DNA from 4 places in the Rhizobium sp. NFACC06-2 genome. Region 4 is predicted to be linked to each of the others. Evidence: riboswitches for the same ligand, from Rfam matches in the RefSeq annotation. Region 4 holds a riboswitch; each other region holds the start of a gene.
The links. A riboswitch is a leader RNA that binds a small molecule or an ion and turns the genes downstream of it on or off. The one in region 4 is predicted to bind cobalamin.
Positions count from the first base shown of each region.

Region 1: it holds a riboswitch for cobalamin, as region 4 does, so the genes downstream of both, F3H58_RS11255 (CbtB domain-containing protein) here and F3H58_RS09290 (DUF1636 family protein) in region 4, are expected to answer to the same signal.
Region 2: it holds a riboswitch for cobalamin, as region 4 does, so the genes downstream of both, nrdH (glutaredoxin-like protein NrdH) here and F3H58_RS09290 (DUF1636 family protein) in region 4, are expected to answer to the same signal.
Region 3: it holds a riboswitch for cobalamin, as region 4 does, so the genes downstream of both, metE (5-methyltetrahydropteroyltriglutamate--homocysteine S-methyltransferase) here and F3H58_RS09290 (DUF1636 family protein) in region 4, are expected to answer to the same signal.

Region 1 is NZ_FMVA01000005.1:125,349-131,128, reverse strand. It holds gene F3H58_RS11270 (LysE family translocator) at 1-335, shown strand, start outside; gene F3H58_RS11265 (c-type cytochrome) at 454-888, shown strand; gene F3H58_RS11260 (c-type cytochrome) at 979-1,899, shown strand; cobalamin riboswitch at 2,085-2,320, shown strand; gene F3H58_RS11255 (CbtB domain-containing protein) at 2,481-2,663, shown strand; gene F3H58_RS11250 (CbtA family protein) at 2,674-3,384, shown strand; gene F3H58_RS11245 (hypothetical protein) at 3,389-3,703, shown strand; gene F3H58_RS11240 (type 1 glutamine amidotransferase family protein) at 3,875-4,441, opposite strand; gene F3H58_RS11235 (GNAT family N-acetyltransferase) at 4,462-4,950, opposite strand; gene F3H58_RS11230 (MerR family transcriptional regulator) at 5,154-5,567, opposite strand; gene F3H58_RS27220 (hypothetical protein) at 5,628-5,780, opposite strand, start outside.
Region 2 is NZ_FMVA01000008.1:4,706-10,485, forward strand. It holds gene F3H58_RS14695 (sugar ABC transporter substrate-binding protein) at 1-234, shown strand, start outside; gene F3H58_RS14700 (ABC transporter permease) at 458-1,540, shown strand; gene F3H58_RS14705 (ATP-binding cassette domain-containing protein) at 1,540-2,322, shown strand; gene F3H58_RS14710 (nucleoside triphosphate hydrolase) at 2,319-2,948, shown strand; cobalamin riboswitch at 3,082-3,305, shown strand; gene nrdH (glutaredoxin-like protein NrdH) at 3,560-3,781, shown strand; gene nrdI (class Ib ribonucleoside-diphosphate reductase assembly flavoprotein NrdI) at 3,794-4,192, shown strand; gene nrdE (class 1b ribonucleoside-diphosphate reductase subunit alpha) at 4,204-5,780, shown strand, end outside.
Region 3 is NZ_FMVA01000009.1:60,722-66,501, reverse strand. It holds gene F3H58_RS16325 (sugar ABC transporter permease) at 1-832, shown strand, start outside; gene F3H58_RS16320 (ATP-binding cassette domain-containing protein) at 851-1,633, shown strand; cobalamin riboswitch at 1,695-1,902, shown strand; gene metE (5-methyltetrahydropteroyltriglutamate--homocysteine S-methyltransferase) at 2,003-4,351, shown strand; gene F3H58_RS16310 (hypothetical protein) at 4,543-4,776, opposite strand; gene F3H58_RS16305 (helix-turn-helix domain-containing protein) at 4,871-5,308, opposite strand; gene F3H58_RS16300 (hypothetical protein) at 5,432-5,780, opposite strand, start outside.
Region 4 is NZ_FMVA01000004.1:87,937-93,716, forward strand. It holds gene F3H58_RS09280 (cobyric acid synthase) at 1-333, opposite strand, end outside; gene cobO (cob(I)yrinic acid a,c-diamide adenosyltransferase) at 335-952, opposite strand; cobalamin riboswitch at 1,087-1,302, shown strand; gene F3H58_RS09290 (DUF1636 family protein) at 1,424-1,849, shown strand; gene cobW (cobalamin biosynthesis protein CobW) at 1,846-2,883, shown strand; gene cobN (cobaltochelatase subunit CobN) at 2,886-5,780, shown strand, end outside.

The sequences.
Region 1 (5,780 bases), on a different contig from region 4:
ACGGCGATGAGGCGCAGGCGAGTGCTTCGGTCAGAAAGGCCTTCTGGCGGGCGGTGCTGACCTGCCTTTCCAATCCGAAGGCCTATCTGTTCATGATGGCGATCTATCCGCAATTTCTCAAACCGGCCTATGGTCCGATCTGGATGCAGGGGCTGGTGATGGGCGCGATGGTGGCGGTCACGCAGTTCACGGTCTATGGCGCGCTGGCGCTGACGGCGGATAAAAGCCGGGCATGGCTGGTTTCTTCGCCCGCCGCCACGATCTTCATCGGCCGCGCCGCCGGTTTCATGCTGATTGCCGCAGCGCTGCTGACACTGTGGGAGGCCTTGTCTTAGGCTTCTGTTTTCACGATGGAATTCACCGCAATGTGACTTCTTTTCGCCATCCGGAAAGGGCATCCTCGCGCCGTTCCATCAAGCGTCCGGTGTCCCGGCCGGAATCAAGGAGAGTTGCATGAAACTGAAAACCATCACCGCGGCCATGCTGTTCGGCTGTCTTTGCGCCGGAGCGGTCTACGCTGCCGGCGAAGTCGAAAAACGTGAAGGCATGATGAAGCAGATCGGTGGGGCGATGGGTTCGCTCGCCGCCATCTCCAAGGGCGAAAAGCCCTTTGACGCCGATACCGTCAAGACTGCCGTAACCACCATCGGCACCAACGCCAAGGCTTTCCCGGACCAGTTCCCCGCCGGCACCGAGACCGGCAGCGCCGCTGCCCCCGCCATCTGGGAAAATTTCGACGACTTCAAGGCCAAGGCCGCCAAGCTCGGTACGGATGCGGACATGGTTCTCGCCAATCTCCCCACCGATCAGGCGGGCGTCGCCACCGCCATGAAGACGCTGGGCGCCGATTGCGGCACCTGCCACCAGACCTATCGTCTGAAGAAATAATCGCAGCACTTTGGAAACGCCGCTTACCGGCGGCGTTTTCTCAGGCACGAAAGACATCTGACCGGGTCAGGTGAGAATGGGGAGAGGGGCATGTCCTCCATCTGGACGAAACTCGTGGGCGGGGCCGTCGTCGCGGCCATTGCGGGCTACGGCATATTCGCCTGGGTCACCGCGCCTCAGCGGCAGGCGCCCAGCCACTGGGTCAGCCTGGGCGAACCGGATCTGGCCAATGGCGAAACGCTGTTCTGGGCGGGCGGCTGCGCAAGCTGCCATGCCGCACCCGATGCGAAAGGCGAGGCGCTGTTGACGCTTTCGGGCGGGCAGGCGCTGAAAAGCCCCTTCGGCACCTTCCATGTCCCCAATATTTCCTCCGATCCGCAGCATGGCATCGGCAGCTGGACGCTGGCGGAATTCGGCGATGCGATGACGCGCGGTGTTGGCAGGAACGGCGAACATCTCTACCCGTCCTTTCCCTATGCCTCCTATGCCCGCATGACGCAGAAGGACATCAACGATCTCTTCGGTTATCTGAAAGCCCTGCCGGCCAGCCAGAACGATGCGCCGGATCACGAGTTGCCGTTCCCCTTCAATCTGCGCATGGCGCTGGGCGGCTGGAAATTCCTTTATTTCGACCCCTCGGCGCGGCCCCGCGTGGAGCTTGCCAATGCCAATGCCGAATTGCTGCGCGGCCAATATCTGGTGGAAGGGCCGGGCCATTGCGGCGAATGCCACACGCCGCGCAACGCGCTTGGCGGTTTCGTGAAAGACAAGTGGCTGGCCGGCGGTCCCAACCCGGAAGGCGAGGGCCGCATTCCCGACATTACCCCCGGCTCGCAAAGCATCGGCAGCTGGGCCGAGGCCGATATTGCGAGCTATCTGGAAAACGGCTTCACCCCGGAATTCGACAGCGTCGGCGGCTCCATGGTCAAGGTGCAGCAGAACATGGCGCATCTGACGCCTGAAGACCGCGATGCGATTGCCGCCTATCTGAAGGCCATACCGTCGCGGTAACCCTCAGCCGTCATGCCGGACTAGATCCGGCATCCAGCCACGGCGCGTCTGCGCCGTGAGAAGAGTCTCTTGCGATCAAGGACTTGATCGCGCTGGACCCCGGATCTAGTCCGGGGTGACGGAGATGGAGGCGACGGCGCGCAGTTCGAAAGCAGGCCCACCATTGACTCCCGACCCTGCCCATCGGATAACAATCCTGTGATGGTTCCTTCCGGGCGTTCCGGAAGGTGAAAAGGGAACACGATAGGGAGAGATCCTCATTCGTGGCTGCCCCCGCAACTGTGAGCGGAGAGCCTGAAACGAAATGCCACTGGCAAGCCATCTCGCCGGGAACCGAAGGTTTCCAGAGAGGGTGACGCCGGGAAGGTGTTTCAGGTTTTGACCCGTAAGCCAGGAGACCTGCCATCGCGGAAATATCCATGCCGGCGGGGTGTCCGGAAGAGCGGAATTTCAGGGTGGCGGGATCGACGCCTCCCTGTGTCAGTCTCGTATCCCCGTGGTGAAGTGTATCGTAGCGGCTCGACGGCCTTTGCCGTCCGGTCGCGTCCAAAGGCGCGGGGTCGCGCCGGAGAGGGGTCACCATGTCCATCAACCAGAATACGGCCAACGCCGCCGTTTCCGCAAAAACAACCAGCTTCGCGCAATCGCTGACGGCGATCGTGCTTGGCCTGTTCGTTGTCGGTTTTGTCGGCTTTTCCCATGTGGAAGCCGTTCATAACGCTGCGCATGACACGCGTCATGCCAATGCCTTCCCCTGCCATTGAGGGGAACGGCATGTCGTCTTTTCGCAATATCGTCTTTACCGCCGTTCTCGTCGGCATTCTTGGCGGTTTCGCCGTCTCGGCAATGCAGGCTTTTAGCACGACGCCGCTCATCCTTCAGGCGGAAACCTATGAAAGCGCCGGCGAAGCGCCCCACAGCCATGATGCGGCGGCCCCCGGCGCTGCCGTTCCCGCCCATGAGCACAATGACGAGGCCTGGGCTCCGGCCGATGGCTTCGAGCGCACCGCCTATACCGTCGCCGCCAATGTGCTGACTGCCATCGGTTATGCGCTGGTGCTGACCGGCCTGATTTCGCTGCGTGGCACGAATGGCGGCTGGCGCGAAGGCCTTCTCTGGGGCGTTGCCGGTTTTGCCGCCGTCATGCTGGCGCCGATGATCGGCCTGCCGCCGGAACTGCCGGGCAGCCCGGCTGCCGCACTTGAGGCGCGGCAGATCTGGTGGCTTGCGACGGTTGCCGCAACCGCGGGCGGCATTGCGCTGATCGCATTCCGCCGCGAACCCTGGGCCATCGTATTGGCGCTGGTGCTGATCGTCGCACCGCATGTGGTCGGCGCACCCTTGCCGCCGGAAGGTGAACATGCGCTGGCGCCGCTGCCGCTGGAGCGTCAGTTCATCGTCGCCGCCACCATCACGAGCTTCGTTTTCTGGGCTTTGCTCGGAACATTGAGCGCGTTTTTCCTGAAGCGCTTCCAGTCGGCGTAAATCCATGCAGGACGCGGCGGAATGGAGTGAGGAACTCGATGCGCTGCGTTTTGCCGTTCCCGGTCACGGCGCTTTCTGCGCCGTGCACCGCCTTGCCTTCAAGGCTGTCCTTGGGGCGGCCCCGGATCGCGAGGCCGCTCTCGCCTGTTTTCATGAACACGAGGCCGCTTTTATCGCTGCGGCGCTCAGCAAGATAAAAGGGTCGAATTTACCCGCCGGCCGCAGCCTGCATCTGAACAGCCGCGATATTCGCCGTGCGATTGCCGGGGAGGGCGAGGAGCCAGCGGCGCGCGTGTGCCGGGTGCTGGATCGGCGATAATCATCGCTGTTTTCACCGCCGTCACCCCGGCCTTGAGTCGGGATCCAGCCAGCCCAAGTCCTTGGGCTGAAAGGACTCTTTTCACCGCGCAGACGCGCGTCGGCTGCATTCCGGCTCAAGGCCGGAATGACGGGGAGTAGAGGGAGCGCAAACAACCGAGGCGGCTATGCCTCAGCGATGCTCCGCCGCAAAAACCTGAAGTTCCGCCTCGGCTTCCGGACCAAAGAGGCCGAGGTGTTTCAGGATTTCCACAGCGAAACTGACCGGCGCGCTGCCGGCGGCGGTGACGATGCCGCGATCGCTAACCGCTTTCGGCTGGTCGCGGTAAAGCGCCTCGCCGCTATAGACGGCATAAGCCTTGTGGGACGCCAGCGAATTGCCGGTATGGGCGACATCGTTCAGGACGCCCGTGCCGCCGAGCGCGCTTGCCGCCGCGCAGATGCCGGCCACCAGCCGGTCCCTGTCGCGAAACCGGTGCACCAGCCCGCCAAGATCGACAGCCGTTCCCTTTTCCCAGCTCAAGCCGCCGGGAATGACAAGCGCATCGATGCCAACAGGATCAAGCGCGTCATAGGATGTGTCAGGCGTCACATTCAGCCCGCCCATGGATGTCACCGGCCTGCCATCGGGGGTAGCGTAGACGATCTCGACGCCCAGATAACTGCGGGCTGCGGCAGCAAGCAGCGCCGGTTCCCAGTCCGCAAAATCCTGCGCCAGCGCAATGGCGATCCGTGTCATGGCCGTCTCCGTGGTTTTAATCAGGCGATGGACTGCATGTAGCGCATGCCGGTGACCGGCCGGGGCGCGAAATCCATGTTTTCGTAGAAACGATGCGCCGCGACATTGCCGGTCGTGGCGCTGACGGAAAGATAGTCGCAACCGAGACGCTTGGCGATATCGCGGGCGCGGGAAACCAGATGCTGGCCGGTGCCATGGCCGCGATGCCCATCGCGCACGAAGAGATGATGCAGCTCAAGCCCGCGCCGGCCTTCCTGCGCCCTGTAGAGGGGCAGAAGCAGGGCGTAACCGATCAGCGCGCCATCGGCTTCGGCCACGAGGCCATGTACCCACGGCAGCGGGCCGAACAGGTCGCGTTCCAGTTTCGCCGGCGTGATCGCCGCCGCATCGCCGTGGTAGGAGGCAAGCAGCGTGATCATCTCGTTGAGTTCCGGCAAATCCGTCTTGCGTGCGCCGCGAATGATGACGACGGGCGGTCTTTCCAGTGTAAGGGAGCTATCTTCGGTCATTTTTCGGTCCTTTGGTCTTATCGGTGCCGTCAGGACGCTTGAGAAACAACAAAGCCGCCTGACGGCGGCTTGTTGACAATATGATCTGTCGAGCCGCCCTTAGAGGTAGGCCCAAAAGTACGAGCAGGAGATGGGTGCGCGTTCGTTGATCATGGGACATCCAATGCGCCCGAATCCGTAATCTGTCAAGCCCGGTTTTCCGATCAATGCTCACCCTCGCACATGCCGTGATTGGAAAGCGCGCGGATGACGTAGCAATCCTCGATCGAATGGCCGTGGCAATGGGAGACGATGCGCTCCAGCTCATGCTCCAGCTTCTTCAGGCTGGCGATCTTCTCGCGCACATGGGCGAGGTGTTCGGCGGCGATGCGGTCCGCGCCTTCGCAGGGCATCTGTCGGTGCTGGCTAAGCGCGATCAGTTCGCGGATGGCGTCGATGTTCAGCCCGAGATCGCGCGCATGGCGGATGAAGGCCAGCCTTTCGAGATCGGTCTTTTCGTAGCGGCGCTGGTTGCCGTCCGAACGGTCGGCTTCGCGGATGAGGCCCATCTGCTCGTAATAACGGATAGTCGGCACCTTGACGCCCGTGCGTTTGGACAGTTCACCGATGGACAGCATCTTTTTCTCCATATCTCCAGTCTCTAGAGATATGGCTTTTCCGTCCCCGGTTCAATGGCCTTAAGCGGCGTCGTTGACGCCAAGCGCCTGGGCCAGTGCCTTCAGAATCTGCGATTCGAGGCTTGCCATATCCGGCTGGGCGGAAGCGGCCACCTCAGCATTGGCGCCAGTGGAGGCGGAAACGCCGCTGTCCATGTTCCAGAGAGCAGCAGC
Region 2 (5,780 bases), on a different contig from region 4:
GGCGTCAAGAACGTCGCGGAAGGCGTGATCGGCGCGACCTCGCAGCAATATCCGCTGCTGATGGCGGCGCTTGGCGTCGAAGCCGTCAAGAAGTTTGCCGACACCGGTGAAAAGCCGAAGCCAACCGAAGGCAAGAACTTCGTCGATACCGGCGTGACGCTGGTAACCGACAAGCCGGTCAAGGGCCTCGACTCCATCGATACGAAGGAAGGTCTCAACAAGTGCTGGGGCTGATGCCTCGCCGTTGAAACCCGCGGGGGCATTCGTGCCCCCGCCCTTGGACGAGAATGATTCAGGCACGATCCGGGGGATCGGACAAAGGAACAAACGAGCGTGTTACGCGTCCTGCGGGGATGGCATAGGCCGCTTCACAACACTTTGAAATCTATGCATCATTCTCTTCGGAGATAGACCCGGTGTCAGGGCTGGTGCGATAGAGCGATCGGGAGGAAAATCCATGAGCGATCAGCCGGTGCGGGCTCAGCCGCATAATGAATTTGAAAAAGTGCTTTCTGGAAGCTCGACGCAGGTCGCTGCTTTCGATACGCACGACAAGAGTGTGCTGGAAAAACTGCAGCACTTTCTCCACTCCAGCCCGGCGGCCGTTCCGCTTATTGTTCTGGTGCTGTCGCTGATTGTTTTCGGCCTGCTTCTCGGCGGCAAGTTTTTCTCGGCCTTCACGCTGACCCTTATTCTGCAACAGGTCGCCATCGTCGGTATTGTCGGCGCGGCGCAGTCGCTGGTCATCCTGACGGCGGGCATCGATCTGTCGGTCGGCGCGATCATGGTCCTGTCCTCCGTTGTCATGGGACAGTTCACCTTCCGTTACGGCTTGCCGGCGGAACTTTCCATTCTCTGTGGCCTTGCCGTCGGCGCATTTTGCGGCTTCATCAACGGTATTCTGGTCTCGCGCATGCGCCTGCCGCCCTTCATCGTAACGCTCGGCATGTGGCAGATCGTCTTGGCGACCAACTTCCTCTATTCCGCAAACGAAACGATCCGCGCCCAGGATATCGCCCAGCAGGCGCCGATCCTGCAATTCTTCGGCGCCAATATCCGGGTCGGCGGCGCGGTCTTCACCTATGGCGTCATCGCAATGGTACTGCTCGTCGCCCTGCTCTGGTATGTGCTGAACCGCACCGCCTGGGGTCGCCATCTTTATGCTGTCGGTGACGATCCGGATGCCGCCGAACTTGCCGGTGTCAACGTCAAGCGCATGCTGACCACCGTTTACACGCTGTCGGGTCTCATCTGCGCCTTCGCTGGCTGGGCCTTGATCGGCCGCATCGGCTCGGTTTCGCCGACAGCCGGTCAATTCGCCAATATAGAATCCATTACCGCAGTGGTTATCGGCGGCCTGTCGCTGTTCGGCGGGCGCGGCTCCATCATGGGCATGATCTTCGGCGCCCTGATCGTCGGCGTCTTTTCGCTCGGCCTCAGGCTTATCGGAACAGACCCGCAATGGACCTATCTGTTGATCGGCGTCCTCATCATCATGGCTGTCGCAATCGACCAGTGGATCAGAAAGGTAGCAGGCTGATGGCAAAAGAACCCATTCTCACAGCACGCAATCTCGTCAAGCGCTATGGTCGTGTGACCGCCCTCGATCATGCCGATTTCGACCTCTATCCGGGCGAAATCTTGGCGGTGATCGGTGATAACGGCGCCGGCAAATCCTCTCTCATCAAGGCAATTTCCGGTGCGGTGACACCCGATGAAGGGGAAATCCGGCTGGAAGGCCAGCTCGTCCAGTTCCGCTCGCCGATAGAGGCGCGCAAGGCTGGCATCGAGACGGTCTATCAGAACCTCGCGCTTTCGCCGGCGCTTTCCATAGCCGACAATATGTTTCTCGGCCGGGAAATCCGCAAACCCGGCATTCAGGGCAGCCTCTTCCGGGCCCTTGACCGCCCGGCCATGGAAAAATTCGCCCGGGAGAAACTGTCGGAACTCGGCCTGATGACGATCCAGAACATCAATCAGGCGGTGGAAACCCTCTCCGGCGGCCAGCGTCAGGGTGTGGCCGTGGCGCGTGCGGCGGCCTTCGGTTCCAAGGTCGTCATCCTCGACGAGCCGACGGCAGCACTCGGCGTCAAGGAAAGCCGTCGCGTGCTGGAGCTTATCCTCGATGTGCGTTCACGCGGCCTGCCGATCGTCCTGATCTCGCATAACATGCCGCATGTCTTCGAGGTTGCGGATCGCATCCATATTCACCGGCTAGGCAAGCGCCTGTGCGTCATCAATCCGAAGGACTACTCCATGTCCGACGCCGTCGCCTTCATGACCGGCGCCAAGGAAGCGCCGAAGGAAACGCTTGCCGCATGATGCTGAAGCTTGAAACGATCGCCGAAGACGTTCTTCGGCGGGCAGAAGGTAAATCCCGTTTTATCGTCGCTATTGCCGGTCCCCCTGGGGCCGGCAAATCCACGCTGGCGGATGCCCTTTGTGATGCTTTGCTGGCGCGGGGCGAAACGGCCGCCGTGCTGCCCATGGATGGCTTCCATATGGACAACGGCATTCTTGAAGAACGGGGGCTGCTGTCGCGAAAGGGCGCACCCGAAACCTTCGACGTGCGCGGTTTCCTCGATATCGTCTCCGCCGTCCGCAAGGGCGGGCATGAGGTGCTTGTTCCGGTTTTCGACCGTTCCCGTGAAATCGCGATAGCGTCCGCCCGGGCGATTGCGCCGGAAACACGCTTTATCCTTGCTGAAGGCAATTATCTGCTGCTGGACGAGGCGCCGTGGACAACTCTTTCCAGGAGCTTCGACCTCACCATTTTTGTAGGGCCGTCCGTCGACGTACTTGAGGAGAGGCTGCGGAAAAGATGGCAGGGCTATGGTCTCGACGAGGCTGCGATCCACGCCAAACTTTTCGAAAACGATCTTCCGAACGGAAAAAGGGTGATTGAGAACGCCCGTCCCGCCGATATCCGCATCGATACCTGGGAATAGATTAACGTTTTTCTCTCTTTGAGCGGCGGCGCGCATGTGCCGTTAAGCCTTTGTTGACCATGTGTTGAATCTTTTTGATCCACAGGGTGGGGCTTTTGTGTGTCTATTCATTGACGCGAAAATTTCCTCATATACTATATGTGGTGTTCGAGGTTCTTCCGATTCGCAAGGGTTGGGAGCTAAGACGGGAATTCGGTGCGTAACGCCATCATGGTGGAGCAAGGCCGAAACTGCCCCCGCAACTGTAAGCGGTGAGCATCGTTCCGATTTGGGTCACTGGAGCCGAAAGCTTCGGGAAGGCCGGAATAGATGTTGTGACCCGCAAGTCAGGAGACCTGCCTTGAGCGCAAACGTCCACGGGCGGGGTGTCCGGAGGAAGGTGTATGACGCAAATGATTTGCGTGCGCCCTTTTCTGCCCCCTCCAGAACAAGCTTCGGGGTGAAGTCATGCCAGTGCATTTGTTTGAGTTGCTGCGCTCGTCGGCGTAGAGAGCGATTTTACGCGGCTAAAGCCGCGCACGCCCACCTTAATGACAGATCCATCGCCGCCGATTGCGATTGCAATCGGCAATGTTGAGCCGTGTCCGAAACCGGCTTCTAGAGAGGAAATTATGACCGTCACCGTTTACAGCAAGCCCGCCTGCGTCCAGTGCACCGCGACCTATCGCGCTCTCGACCGCATCGGCGTCCCCTATGAGATTGTCGATATTTCCGAAGATGCGGATGCGCTCGATCACGTGCGTGGCCTCGGCTACATGCAGGTTCCCGTCGTTGTTGCCGGCGAACGCCATTGGGCGGGTTTCCGGCCGGATATGATCGGCTCGATCAGTTGAGGCGGCAAGGCGATGGGCCTGATCGTCTATTATTCCAGCCGCTCTGAAAACACCCATCGTTTCCTTCTGAAACTGGGACGGCGTCTGTTTCGCCTGCCGCTCGGCGCGGAGGACGACGTACCGCATGTGTCTGAGCCCTATGTGCTGGTCACCCCCACCTACGGGGGCGGCGGCACGAAAGGGGCCGTCCCGAAACCGGTCATCCGGTTCTTGAACGAGCCCTCCAACCGAAATCTCATTCGCGGCGTCATCGCGGCGGGAAACACGAATTTTGGCGCAGCTTTCGCATCCGCCGGAGATATCGTCTCGCGCAAATGCGCCGTGCCGTTTCTCTATCGCTTCGAGCTTCTCGGCACGGAGGAAGATGTCGCCAACGTCAAACATGGATTGGAACGATTTTGGACACGCTGACCTCGAGCGCCATGCGCAAGGACGCCAAACAGCCGCTAGCCGCAACCCAGAAACCGCTCGATGCGGCTATGGATTACCACGCGCTGAACGCGATGCTGAACCTCTATGACGAGAACGGAAAGATCCAGCTCGACAAGGATCGCCTGGCCGCCCGGCAATATTTCCTCCAGCACGTCAACCAGAACACCGTCTTTTTCCATAACCTTAGGGAGAAGCTCGATTATCTGGTAACGGAGGGATATTACGAGCAGGAAGTGCTGGACCAGTACTCCTTCAATTTCGTCCGTGACCTCTACGATGAGGCCTACGCCCGGAAATTCCGCTTTCCGACCTTTCTCGGCGCCTTCAAATATTACACGTCCTATACGCTGAAGACCTTCGACGGAAAACGTTATCTCGAGCGTTACGAGGACCGTGTCTGCATGGTGGCGCTGGCTCTCGCGCGTGGTGACGAACAGTTGGCCCGCGACCTGATGGACGAGATCATTTCAGGTCGCTTCCAGCCGGCAACGCCGACATTCCTAAACGCCGGCAAGAAGAGCCGCGGTGAGCTGGTTTCATGTTTTCTGCTGCGTGTGGAAGACAATATGGAAAGCATCGGCCGCTCCATCAATTCGGCGCTGCAGCTTTCCAAGCGCGGCGGCGGCGTGGCGCTGTCCTTGACCAATATTCGCGAATTTGGAGCGCCGATCAAACAGATCGAAAACCAGTCTTCCGGCGTTATTCCCGTCATGAAACTGCTGGAAGACAGTTTTTCCTACGCCAACCAGCTTGGTGCGCGTCAGGGTGCCGGCGCGGTCTATCTGCATGCTCACCATCCGGATATCATGCGCTTCCTCGATACCAAGCGCGAAAATGCCGACGAAAAAATCCGCATCAAGACCCTGTCGCTCGGCGTGGTGATCCCCGACATCACCTTCAAACTCGCCCGCAACAACGAGGATATGTATCTGTTTTCGCCCTATGATGTGGAGCGGGTCTATGGCGTGCCGTTGACCGAGATTTCGGTCACCGAAAAATATCATGAAATGGTTGCCGATAGCCGCATCCGCAAGAAGAAGATCAAGGCGCGCGAATTCTTCCAGGTGATCGCCGAAATCCAGTTCGAGAGCGGTTATCCCTACATCATGTTCGAGGACACGGTGAACCGCGCAAATCCGATCGCCGGCCGCATCAGCATGAGCAATCTCTGCTCGGAAATCCTGCAGGTTAGCGAGGCAAGCGAGTTCAATGCCGATCTTTCCTACAGCCATATGGGCAAGGATATTTCCTGCAATCTCGGCTCGCTCAACATTGCATCAGCAATGGATTCGGCGGATTTCGGCAAGACGATCGAGACCTCCATCCGGGCGCTGACGGCAGTGTCGGACATGAGCCACATCTCCTCCGTTCCTTCGGTGGAAAAGGGTAATGATGCCAGCCACGCCATCGGGCTAGGCCAGATGAACCTGCACGGTTATCTGGCGCGCGAGCGCATCTTCTACGGTTCTGAAGAAGGTGTCGATTTCACCAATATCTATTTCTACACCGTGACCTACCACGCCATCCGCGCCAGCAACCGGTTGGCGGTGGAAAGGCGCCAGAGCTT
Region 3 (5,780 bases), on a different contig from region 4:
TGTCTGGCGCGGCGGCACCTGGTTCATCACCAGCGGCCGCACCGTGGCGCCGATGGATTCCACCTTCCGCCTGATGGGCGGAGGCACCAGCGGCTCGATCGGCGCGACATGGAGCTGGATCGCCGCTGTCATCGCCTGCGTCGCCATCATTGCGGCCATCCTGAACTCCCGCCATCAGCGCCGCCGTTTCGGCTTTCCGTTGCGGCCCGTCTGGGCGGAATATTTTCTGGCCGCGCTGGGTTGCCTTGTCGTCATCGGTTTCGTGGCGGTGGTCAACAGCTATCCATGGCCGGTCAACATCGCCCGCAACTATGCCGACGCCAATGGCATCGCCTGGCCTGAAGGCGGTCTGTTCATTTCGCACGGCATCGCCATTCCGGTGCTGATGGCGCTTGCCGTGGGTGCGGTCATGACCTTCATCGCCACACGGCTGCGTTTCGGACGTTACGTCTTCGCCATCGGCGGCAATCCGGAAGCGGCCGAACTCGCCGGCATCAAGACCCGCTGGGTGACGGTGAAGATCTTCACGCTGATGGGCGTTCTGTGCGCCATCGCCGCCGCCATCTCCACCGCCCGCCTCAACGCGGCAACCAATGCCCAGGGCGAGCTGGACGAGCTTTATACCATCGCGGCGGCCGTCATCGGCGGCACCTCGCTTGCCGGCGGTGTCGGAACCATAGCGGGCGCGATGCTCGGCGCGCTCGTCATGCAGTCGCTGCAATCCGGCATGGTGCTGGTGGGCATCGATACGCCCTTCCAGCGCATCGTCGTCGGTGTGGTCCTGGTCGTCGCCGTCTGGCTCGACACCATCTACCGCGCCCGCGCCAAGTAAGAACCGAGGAGAACTCCTATGACGGACCAAGTCACGCCCCTCGTGGAAATGCGCAATATTTCCATTTCCTTCGGCGGCATCCATGCAGTGGAAAACGCCTCTGTCGATCTTTTCCCCGGTGAGGTGGTTGCCCTTCTCGGCCACAATGGTGCGGGCAAATCGACGCTGATCAAAATCCTCTCCGGCGCCTATCGGCGCGATGGCGGCGATATTCTCATCAATGGCGAGGACGCCGATATCCGCAATCCACGCGATGCCAAGAAATATGGCATCGAGACCATCTACCAGACACTGGCCGTGGCCGATAATGTCGATGCGGCGGCCAACCTTTATCTCGGCCGCGAGCTGAAGACGAAATGGGGCACGCTTGACGATGTCGCCATGGAAGCTTCCGCTCGCGAAGTCATGGGGCGTCTCAACCCCAACTTCCGGCGGTTCAAGGAGCCGGTGAAGGCATTGTCCGGCGGCCAGCGGCAGTCCGTCGCCATTGCCCGCGCCATTCTGTTCGATGCCCGCATCCTCATCATGGACGAGCCGACCGCCGCACTCGGCCCGCAGGAAACGGCGCAGGTGGGCGATCTCGTCAAGGAGTTGAAACGGCAGGGCATCGGCATCTTCCTCATCAGCCACGATATTCACGATGTCTTCGATCTGGCCGACCGGGTCTTCGTGATGAAGAACGGCAAGGTGGTGGGCCATGCCCGCACGCAGGATGTCACCAAGGACGAGGTGCTTGGCATGATCATTCTGGGCAAGGTGCCGGCCGGTGCGGTGCCGGGGCCGGGTGCGGTGGCGCTCTGAGCTCAGTGAAATAAAGATATAAAGATTTCTTTATGTCTATTGACATCGTGACGCCCGTGGTGAGAAATGCGGGTGTCATGGTTCTCCGGGCTCGTTCGATCCCGGAGCTAAGAGGGAATCCGGTGCGCCGACGATCGGCAAGACCGGAGCTGCCCCCGCAACTGTAAGCGGCGAGCCTTTGTCCAACACGTCACTGGGGTAAACCCCGGGAAGACGGACAAAGGCGACGACCCGTAAGCCAGGAGACCTGCCAGGACAAAATAACGTCCACGGGCGGGGTGTCCCAGTGGTTGCTGCAATGGTCCGGCAAAGGCCGGGCCTGCACGCGTCCGCTTTACCCATGCCCCCACAACCAAATGGGGTATGACAATGCCAGACAAGACCATTCCAGTCGCATCGCTCGGTTTTCCGAGGATCGGACGCCATCGTGAACTGAAGTTCGCGCTTGAAGGCTTCTGGTCCGGCAAGATTTCCGAGACGGAACTGCTCGAAACCGCAGCTAGGCTGCGCGCCGAAAACTGGGCGCTTCAGCTTGAGAAGGGGATTACCCATATCCCGTCCAACGATTTCTCCCTTTACGATCATGTCCTAGATACAGCCGTGATGGTGGGCGCCATTCCATCCCTCTATGGACGGGCGGGTGGAGATGTTTCCCTCTCCACCTATTTCGCCATGGCGCGCGGCAGCCAGAGCGAAGGGCATGCAGGCTGCGGCCATGGGCATGAAGGACACTCGCATCATGGTCAGGGCGTTCCGGCGCTGGAAATGACCAAATGGTTCGACACCAACTATCACTATATGGTGCCGGAGGTTTCAGAGGATCAGCACTTCGTGCTCACCTCGCAAAAGCCGGTCGACCACTTCCTTGAGGCGAAGGCGCTCGGCATCCATACGCGTCCGGTCATTCTCGGCCCGGTCACGTTCCTGAAGCTTGCCAAGTCGCGCGAGGCAGCCTTCAAGCCGCTCGATCTGCTGGCGAGGCTGCTGCCCGTCTATGAAGAGCTGCTGCGTCGCCTGCGCGCGGCCGGTGCGGACTGGGTGCAGATCGACGAGCCGGTCGCCGTGCTCGATCTTTCCGAGGGGGAGCGTCACGCGCTGGCTGTGGCCTATCGGGCTTTGTCGAAGGCCGCGCCGGATCTGAAAATCCTGCTCGCCACCTATTTCGGTGGGCTTGAGGACAATCTCGAAGCCGTCGCGTCGCTTCCGGTCGCGGGCCTTCATATCGATCTGGTGCGGGCGCCCGATGCGCTGGAGACGGCGTTAAATGCGTTGCCGGAAAATCACGTCCTGTCGCTGGGTATCATCGACGGCCGCAACATCTGGCGCGCTGATCTCGCTGCAATCATTACCCGATTGGAATCCGCCATCGCGGTACGCGGTGCGGCGGCGTTTCAGATCGCGCCGTCCTGCTCGCTGCTGCATGTTCCGGTCGATCTCGAACTGGAAACCGGCCTCGATGCCGATCTCAAAAGCTGGCTTTCCTTCGCCACCCAGAAGCTCGGCGAACTTGCCACGCTTGGCAAGGCTCTCGGTAAGGGCAAGGCTGCTATCGCGGCGGAACTGGAGGCTGCCTCGAAGGCCGTTGCCGCGCGTGCATCCTCGCCGAAGGTAACGGACGCCGCCGTGCAGAAGCGTATTGCGACGATTGGCGAGGCCGACAGGAAGCGGGCGAGCCCGTTTGCCGAGCGGCAGAAAGTGCAGTCGCAGGCCATTGCGTTGCCGCTTTTCCCGACGACGACCATTGGCTCCTTCCCGCAGACGCCGGAGGTGCGCAAGGCCAGATCGGCACATTCCAAGGGCGCTCTGACGGATGCGCAATATGAAAAATTCCTGCAGAAGGAAACCGAAGCGACCATTCGCTGGCAGGAGGAAATCGGTCTCGACGTTCTCGTGCACGGCGAGTTCGAGCGCAATGACATGGTGCAATATTTTGGCGAGCAGCTTTCCGGCTTCGCCTTCACTCAACATGCATGGGTGCAGAGTTACGGTTCGCGTTATGTGCGCCCGCCCATCATTTTCGGCGACGTGTCGCGTCCGAAAGCGATGACGGTTCGCTGGTGGGAATATTCGCAGTCGCTCACCGACAAACCCGTCAAGGGCATGCTGACCGGGCCGGTGACGATCCTCAACTGGTCTTTCGTGCGCGACGATATCGCCAGAAGCCTGACATGCCGCCAGATCGCGCTCGCCATCCGCGATGAGGTCAATGATCTCGAAGCAGCCGGCGCGCAGATGATCCAGATCGATGAGGCGGCTCTTCGTGAAGGACTGCCGCTTCGGCACCGGGACTGGCAGGATTATCTCGGCTGGGCGGTGGAATGCTTCCGCATTTGCTCCAGCGGCGTGCGCGACCGCACTCAGGTTCACACCCATATGTGCTATTCCGAATTCAACCAGATTATCGATGCCATTGCTGCCATGGACGCCGACGTGATCTCCATCGAGACCTCGCGTTCGAAGATGGAATTGCTGGATGCGTTTCGGAGCTACAAATACCCGAACCAGATCGGTCCCGGCGTTTATGACATCCACTCGCCGCGCGTGCCGGCGGTTGGAGAAATGGTCGATCTTCTGGCGCTGGCGCGAGAGCGGCTTGACGACCGGCAGCTCTGGATCAATCCGGATTGCGGCTTGAAGACGCGTAAATGGGAAGAGGTGAGGCCCGCCCTGGTCAACATGGTCGCCGCCGCTGCCGAGCTTCGCCGCGCGGTGCTTTGATATGAATGGAGGCCCGGCGAGAACCGGGCCTCCATCATGGCTTACGCCTGAAAAATGTGGGGGAGGGCATATGAATGCCTCTCCGGGAGGATGGAGCCAGCCGGACAGGCAGAGAGAACGTTTCCGGGCTGCGACTGGAGATCGGTATGGAAACGCTCAATCCCGGCGAATCTACGCCGTTGCGAAAGCGCTCAATGCAGATCGGCCTGAGCGAAGGCGCCGACATTAAGCTCTGCGCTTACCGGCGGCAGACCCTGCTGATTGATGTCCTGGGCCAGCGACAACAATGCCATTTCCAGGAAATAGGTCGACATGCCCAGTTCCAGAGATTTCGAACGCTGGCAAAGATAGGAAACCATCCGCCCGAGCGCCAGAATCTCGTCTGCATTGTCCTGTTCAAGTATATCTGTGGTAGACGCCGCCATGATTCCCTCTCGACAGTCGACAGTATGAAAACGCGATGATGTTGCGTTGTTCATTTTCGACCACATCGAGCGTCACGCGAGCGTCACACCTGCGTCAATCGTCCTTTTTGTCCGCCGGCGCGGCGGCATTTTCCGCCGCTTCAGTGGCGGCGAGCGATGTCACGAGAGCGACGATGCTTCTGCGCACGGCGGCGCTCTTGATGCGCGAAAAGGCCTGATTGAGCGAAAAGCCTTCATTCGAGGCCACGAAGGTCTGCATGGCATTGATCGTGCCAAGGGCCGGATTGGCCGGGTCGCCATCGGGCGTGGCATTGGCGAACAGGGAGCTGACCTCAACGCCGAGAATCGACGCAATGGCCTGCAGACGGGACGCGCCGACACGATTGGCACCCTTTTCATACTTCTGGACCTGCTGGAAGGTGATGCCCAATCGCCCGGCCAGTGCACTCTGGCTCATGCCGAGCGACTTGCGGCGCATTCTGATTTGTGCGCCGACATGGACGTCGATCGGGCTGGGTAGTTTGGCGTGCATTACAAATTCCTCCGGTTGAGGTTCCTAAATCCGATGATCAATTAATATCGTTGAAGGTATACATTCAACACAATTTCCACGGGTATTATGACGCTTTATTGACGAAATTGCACGATTTTTCGTTCATAATCGCGTGTCCGGCCCGCGATTTATTATTTTTGTTGCACAACGCAACGCCCCGTTGCGGCTGGAAAGATGGCTCCATCCGGCCACGCCGATGGTCTGAAAGCCGATTCTGTCCCAAATTTCTCGGTTCATTGCATCGAATTCCTCAAGCGACTCGGTATCGCCGAAATGCGGAACCCAGACGAATGGCCGTTTCTGACCGGAACGTATGACATTTTCAAGAAGGACATTGTTATAAAGTCTGGGCAGGCATTTGTTGGTGTCGATGGCCGGCGAAAGCGGGATGGGATTTCGTTCTATCGCAAAACCCTGCCGCGCGAGCCAAAGTGTCGAGGCGTCCAGTTTT
Region 4 (5,780 bases):
CCCGGCCTTCATGTTCTGATAGTCGGCCGCCCTGGCATTGCCGGCAATCTTGCCCTGCACCACCACCTGGGCGCCGGTCTCGCTCTGTGGCTTCAGGAGCACCGGGTTCATATGCACGGAAAGCGGCACGCCCGCCGCCCGTGCCTGCAGCGCCTGCGCGCGGCCAATTTCGCCGCCATCGGCGGTGACCGCCGCATTGTTCGACATGTTCTGCGGTTTGAACGGCATGACGGACAGGCCGCGCCTGACGAAGGCGCGGGCAAGGCCGGCCACCATCAGCGATTTGCCAACATCCGAGCCAGTTCCCTGAAACATCAGCACGCGCGCAGTCATATCAAAATTCTATCCCTGCCTGCGCCTTTACGCCCGCCTTGAAGTGATGTTTCACGAGGGTCATTTCCGTCACCATATCGGCCGCGTCGATGAGCGGTTGCTTGGCATTGCGGCCGGTGACGATGACATGCAGATCGGGCCTGCGGCTGGAAAGCGTTTCCACCACCTCTTCCAGCGGCAGGTAATCGTAACGGAGTGCGATGTTCAGCTCATCGAGGATCAGCAGGCCGATGGTCTCGTCGGCCATCAGGATTTTGGCTTCTTCCCAGGCCTTTGCCGCCGCTGCGACGTCGCGTTTCAAATCCTGCGTGTCCCAGGTGAACCCTTCGCCCATGGTGCGCCAGACGACCCTGTCGCCGAACAAAGTCAGCGCCTGCTGTTCTCCCGTCGACCATGCGCCCTTGATGAATTGAACGACGCCTACCCGCCGCCCGGTGCCGAGCATGCGCAGGGCAAGGCCGAAAGCGGCGGTGGATTTGCCCTTGCCGGGACCGGTATTGATCATCAGCAGACCTTTTTCGATGGTCTTTTCCGCAACTTCCGCGTCCTGCACGGTCTTGCGGGTGACCATTTTCTGCCGGTGACGTTCGGCTTCGCTGTCGCTGATATCGCGTGTCATCGCGTTTTCCTTTTCATCCAGCGGCGCGGGACCCGGTGCCCCCGCCATTCGGAGCGGCGACTATACCCAATTTGCCGCACCCGGCAATGTGCGGGCCACAGGGCCCCGGCATTGACCCCCACGCCCGTTCAGCCTAAGGGTAACGGACTGACGGTCTTTTCCCGGCAACGGGAAAAGCTAAGAGGGAACACGGTTCCAACCCCGACTACCGGGTCATTCCGTGGCTGCCCCCGCAACTGTAAGCGGTAAGCCCGCACCGTAAAGCCACTGGACACCTCAACGGGTTCGGGAAGGCGGTGTCAGGGTGTAAAGCCGCGAGCCAGGAGACCTGCCGTTTCAGGAAAAACGTCTGCCGGGCGGGGTGCTCCGGTCAGTCGGTTAGATCGAACATCCGGTTTGCGCCTGTCCGCATACCGTATTCGACATCCGCACCCCCGAGATTTTTTTGCAAGGCGCGGGAAACGATACGGTTTGGATATTTCAGCGACATCTTCATGTGCAGGCGGAAACACGCAGGACGAAACGGCGTCCGGCGTGACCGTCTTCGTTTGCAGAAGCTGTCGCGATGAAGCCGATCCCAATGCCGAACCGCGCCCCGGTTCGCGTCTCGCCGATGCCGTCCTCGCAAAGGCGGAGGAAACGGGTGTCACCGTTCGTTCCGTCAACTGCCTCGCCAATTGCAAGCGCGGGCTTAGCGCCGTGCTGCGCAGCGCCAATGGCTGGTCCTATGTCTTCGGCGGGCTGACGACCGGTGACGCGGAAGATTTGCTGACCGGTGCACGGCTGCTGGCTGCCGCCCACGACGGCTTGATGCCCTGGCGCGGCCGCCCCGAACCCTTAAAGCGCGGCATGGTGGCGCGCATTCCCCCATTCGATTTTACCGAGGAGAGATCATGAGTACCCTTCTGGACCGCGTTCCCTGCACCATCGTCACCGGCTTTCTGGGGGCTGGCAAAACCACGCTACTGCGCGGCCTTCTCGAAAAGCTGGACGGCAAGCGGTTGGCGATCATCGTCAACGAGTTCGGCGATATCGGCATCGATGGCGAGATTCTCAAAGGTTGCGGTATTGAAAGCTGCCCGGAAGAAAACATCGTCGAACTGGCCAATGGCTGCATCTGCTGCACGGTGGCGGATGATTTCCAGCCTGCCATCGAACAGATTCTGAGCCGCCAGCCGAAGGTGGAGCATATCCTCATCGAAACCTCGGGCCTCGCTCTGCCGAAGCCGCTGGTGCAGGCCTTCCAGTGGCCGGCGATCAAGAGCCGCGTGACGGTGGATGCCGTCGTCGCCGTGGTGGATGGCGCCGCCCTTGCCGAAGGGCAGGTGGCGCACGACATGGAAGCGCTCGCCGCCCAGCGGGCCAATGACGAGGCGCTCGATCACGATGATCCGGTCGAAGAGGTTTTCGAGGATCAGGTCGCCTGCGCCGATCTTATCGTGCTGACCAAGGCCGATCTTCTTGACGATGCCGGCCTCAACAAGGCCAAGGAGCATGTTCTCGAACATCTGCCGAAGGCGGCAAAGATCGTCGTGGCCTCCAATGGCGCCATCGACCCCGCCGTGCTGATCGGTCTTGGCCTTGCGGTGGAAGAGGATATCGAAAACCGCCGTACCCACCATGATGGCGAACTCGACCACGAGCATGACGATTTCGACAGCTTCGTCATCGATCTCCCGGCCGTGACCGACCCGGAAGCGCTGGCGGCCCGTATCGCCGAGACGGCGGCTGCGGAAAATGTCCTGCGCATCAAGGGCTTCATCGAGGTTTCCGCAAAGCCGATGCGTCTGCAGGTGCAGGCTGTCGGCAGCCGCGTCAACCATTATTACGACCGACCCTGGGCCGCGGGTGAGGAACGCCGCAGCCGCCTCGTCGTCATCGGCGAAAAGGGCATCAACCGCGAAAAGATCGAACAGATGCTGGCCGCCTGACGATGCACATTCTCGCCACCACATCCTCGTCTCTGGACGACCTGATCGAGCCGGTTGATCTCAACCAGCCCCGGTCTGATGTGGCGGTACTGTCTTTTTCGGCAAGCGACCTGGCCGGCTTGGAACAGGCCTGGCGGCGAACAGAGGGTGCGCTCCCCTCCCTGTCAGCCGCCAACCTCTCCGAGCTTCGACATCCCATGTCGGTCGATCTCTGGATCGAAAAGACGGCGGAACATGCCAGGGTTATTCTTATCCGGATTCTCGGCGGTGCGGAACGCTGGCGTTACGGTGTCGATCAGCTTTCCATTCTTGCGCGCAGGCGCGGCATCAAGCTTCTGCTTTTGCCGGGTGAGTGCAGCGAAAGGGACGAGAAACTCGAAGCGGCCTCGACCGTCGATCGGCGGATTTTGGCCTCGGTCCTCTCCTTCTTCCGCGAGGGCGGGCAGGAGAATATGGACCGGCTTGCTTTTGGTCTCGCCGCTCTTGCAAGAGGCGAGCCATGGCCGGATATCGAAGCCGAGCCGCTGCCGAAAGCCGGTTTCTACCGGCCCGGCAGGGGCGTTGTGGATAGGGCGGAAGCTTGCGCGGGTTTTCCCGGCGGTGCGCCCGTTCTGCCCATTCTGTTTTACCGTTCCATGCTGCTGGCGGCAGATGCTGCACCGGTGGATGCGCTTTTCGAGGCGCTCTCGCAGCGCGGTTTTGCACCCCTGCCGATTTTTGTCAGTGGTCTGAAGGATGGGGAGGCGATTCGTTTCCTCAAAACGGTGCTGCCCGATCTGAGGCCCGCCGCCATCATTGCCGCCACCGCCTTCGCCAGCCAGACGGATGAAAACGGTGCAACGTTGTTCGACCGTCTCGGCGTGCCGGTGTTTCAGGTGGTGATGGCGACGACGCGGCGCGACGGATGGGCGGAAAATGCGCGGGGTCTCAATCCCTCCGATCTTGCCATGCATGTCGTCCTGCCGGAACTGGATGGCCGGATTCTCGCCGGTGCGATTTCTTTCAAACAGGCGCGCGTGGATGGCGGCGCGAGTTTGCTCAATGTACCCGAGGCTGATCGCGTTGAGCAGGTGGCAAATCGCATCGCCGCTTTCCTGCGGCTGAGGAATGCCCTTCCACGGGATCGCCGTATCGTCATTCTGATGCCGGATTATCCCGGTGCGGCACCCGGGCGAACCGGTTATGCCGTGGGTCTCGATGTGCCGCAAAGCGTTCTCGAAATGCTGCATGATCTCGCCGGGGCCGGTTATACGGTCACGGATATTCCTAAGACCGCGTGGGCGCTGCTCGACTGCGTCGAACAGCAGGAAGCGGCAATTGATCTTTCCACCTACGAGGCTTTTTTCTCCGCCTTGCCCTCGGCATCTGCCGGGTCCGTGAACGCGACATGGGGCGCGGCAACCGATGACGATGCACTCGTCGATGGCGCATTCCGGTTCCGCGCTGCCCGTTTCGGCGAAGTGTTCGTGGCGCTGGCGCCGGACAGGGGCCGCAATGAGGATCGTCGGGTGGACTACCACGACCCTGCCCTGCCGCCGCGTCACGCGCTTGTTGCCTTCGGTGTATGGATGCAGCGGATTGCGGGTGCGCATGCCATCGTGCATGTTGGCGCGCATGGAACGCTGGAATGGCTGCCGGGCAAGACGGTGGCGCTTTCTCGCAATTGTTTTCCCGAAATCGTCACCGGCTCGCTGCCGGTGGTCTATCCGTTCATCGTTTCCAATCCGGGCGAGGCGGCGGTCGCCAAGCGGCGGATCGCGGCCGTGACCATCGGCCATGTCCCGCCCGTGCTGGTCAATGCCGGGCTTTCGCCAGAACAGTCGGCGCTGGAGCAGCTGGTCGATGAATATGCGCAGGCGGATGGGCTGGATCGCCGCCGGCGTGACCGGCTGGCGAAACTGATCGTCGAAAAGGCGCTGGAGACCGGGCTTGCGGCGGAAGCGGGCGTGGCTGCGAAGGATGATGCCGATGCGGCCCTCTCACGCATCGACGCTTTTCTCTGCGACCTCAAGGATTTCGCCATCAAGGATGGCCAGCATGTTTTTGGCCGCAGTGCCGAGGGTGAGACCGACCTTCTGAGGCTTGAAAGCGCCAAATCGGAAAAAGCTGCCCTGCTTGCCGCGCTCGATGGCCGGCATATCGTCCCCGGCCCTTCCGGCGCACCTGCGCGCGGACGGCTCGATGTGCTGCCCACGGGCCGCAATCTCTATGCCGCCGATCCGCGCACCATGCCGACGCCGACGGCGTTCGAGCTGGGCCGCATGGCGGGCGAAGAGGTGCTGCGCCATCATCTGCAGTCCCATGGCGACTGGCCGAAACATCTGGTTTTCGATCTGTGGGGCAGCGCCAGCCTGCGCAATGGCGGTGAGGATGTGGCGCAGGCGCTGCATCTGATGGGGGCAAGACCGATCCACGACCCCGCCACCGGCCGGGTCACCGGCATTGAGGTTCTGCCGCCGGCGAGCCTGGGGCGGCCGCGTGTCGACGTCACCTTTCGCATTTCCGGCCTGTTCCGCGACATGTTCCCGGCGCTGATCGCGCTTCTCGACGCCGCCGCCAAGGCCGTTGCGCGACGGGAGGAGGCGCCTGGCGACAATCCGCTTGCGGAAGAGGCTGCCACGCTCGGGCATATTCCGCCGCGCATTTTCGGCTCCGCGCCCGGCACCTATGGTGCGGGCATCGAAGAAAAGCTTGCCAGCGGGAAATGGGACGAACGCGAGGAGCTGGGGCAGGCCTATCTCGATGCGGCGAGCTACGCTTTCGGCGGTGCGGACGGGCTGGAGATTTTCGAAGATACCGGTTTTGTGGAGCTGGTCAGGCGCGCCGATCTTCTTGTTCATACCGGCGACGATCCGGGCCGTGACCTTCTGGACGGTTCTTCGGATGTTGCCTTCATC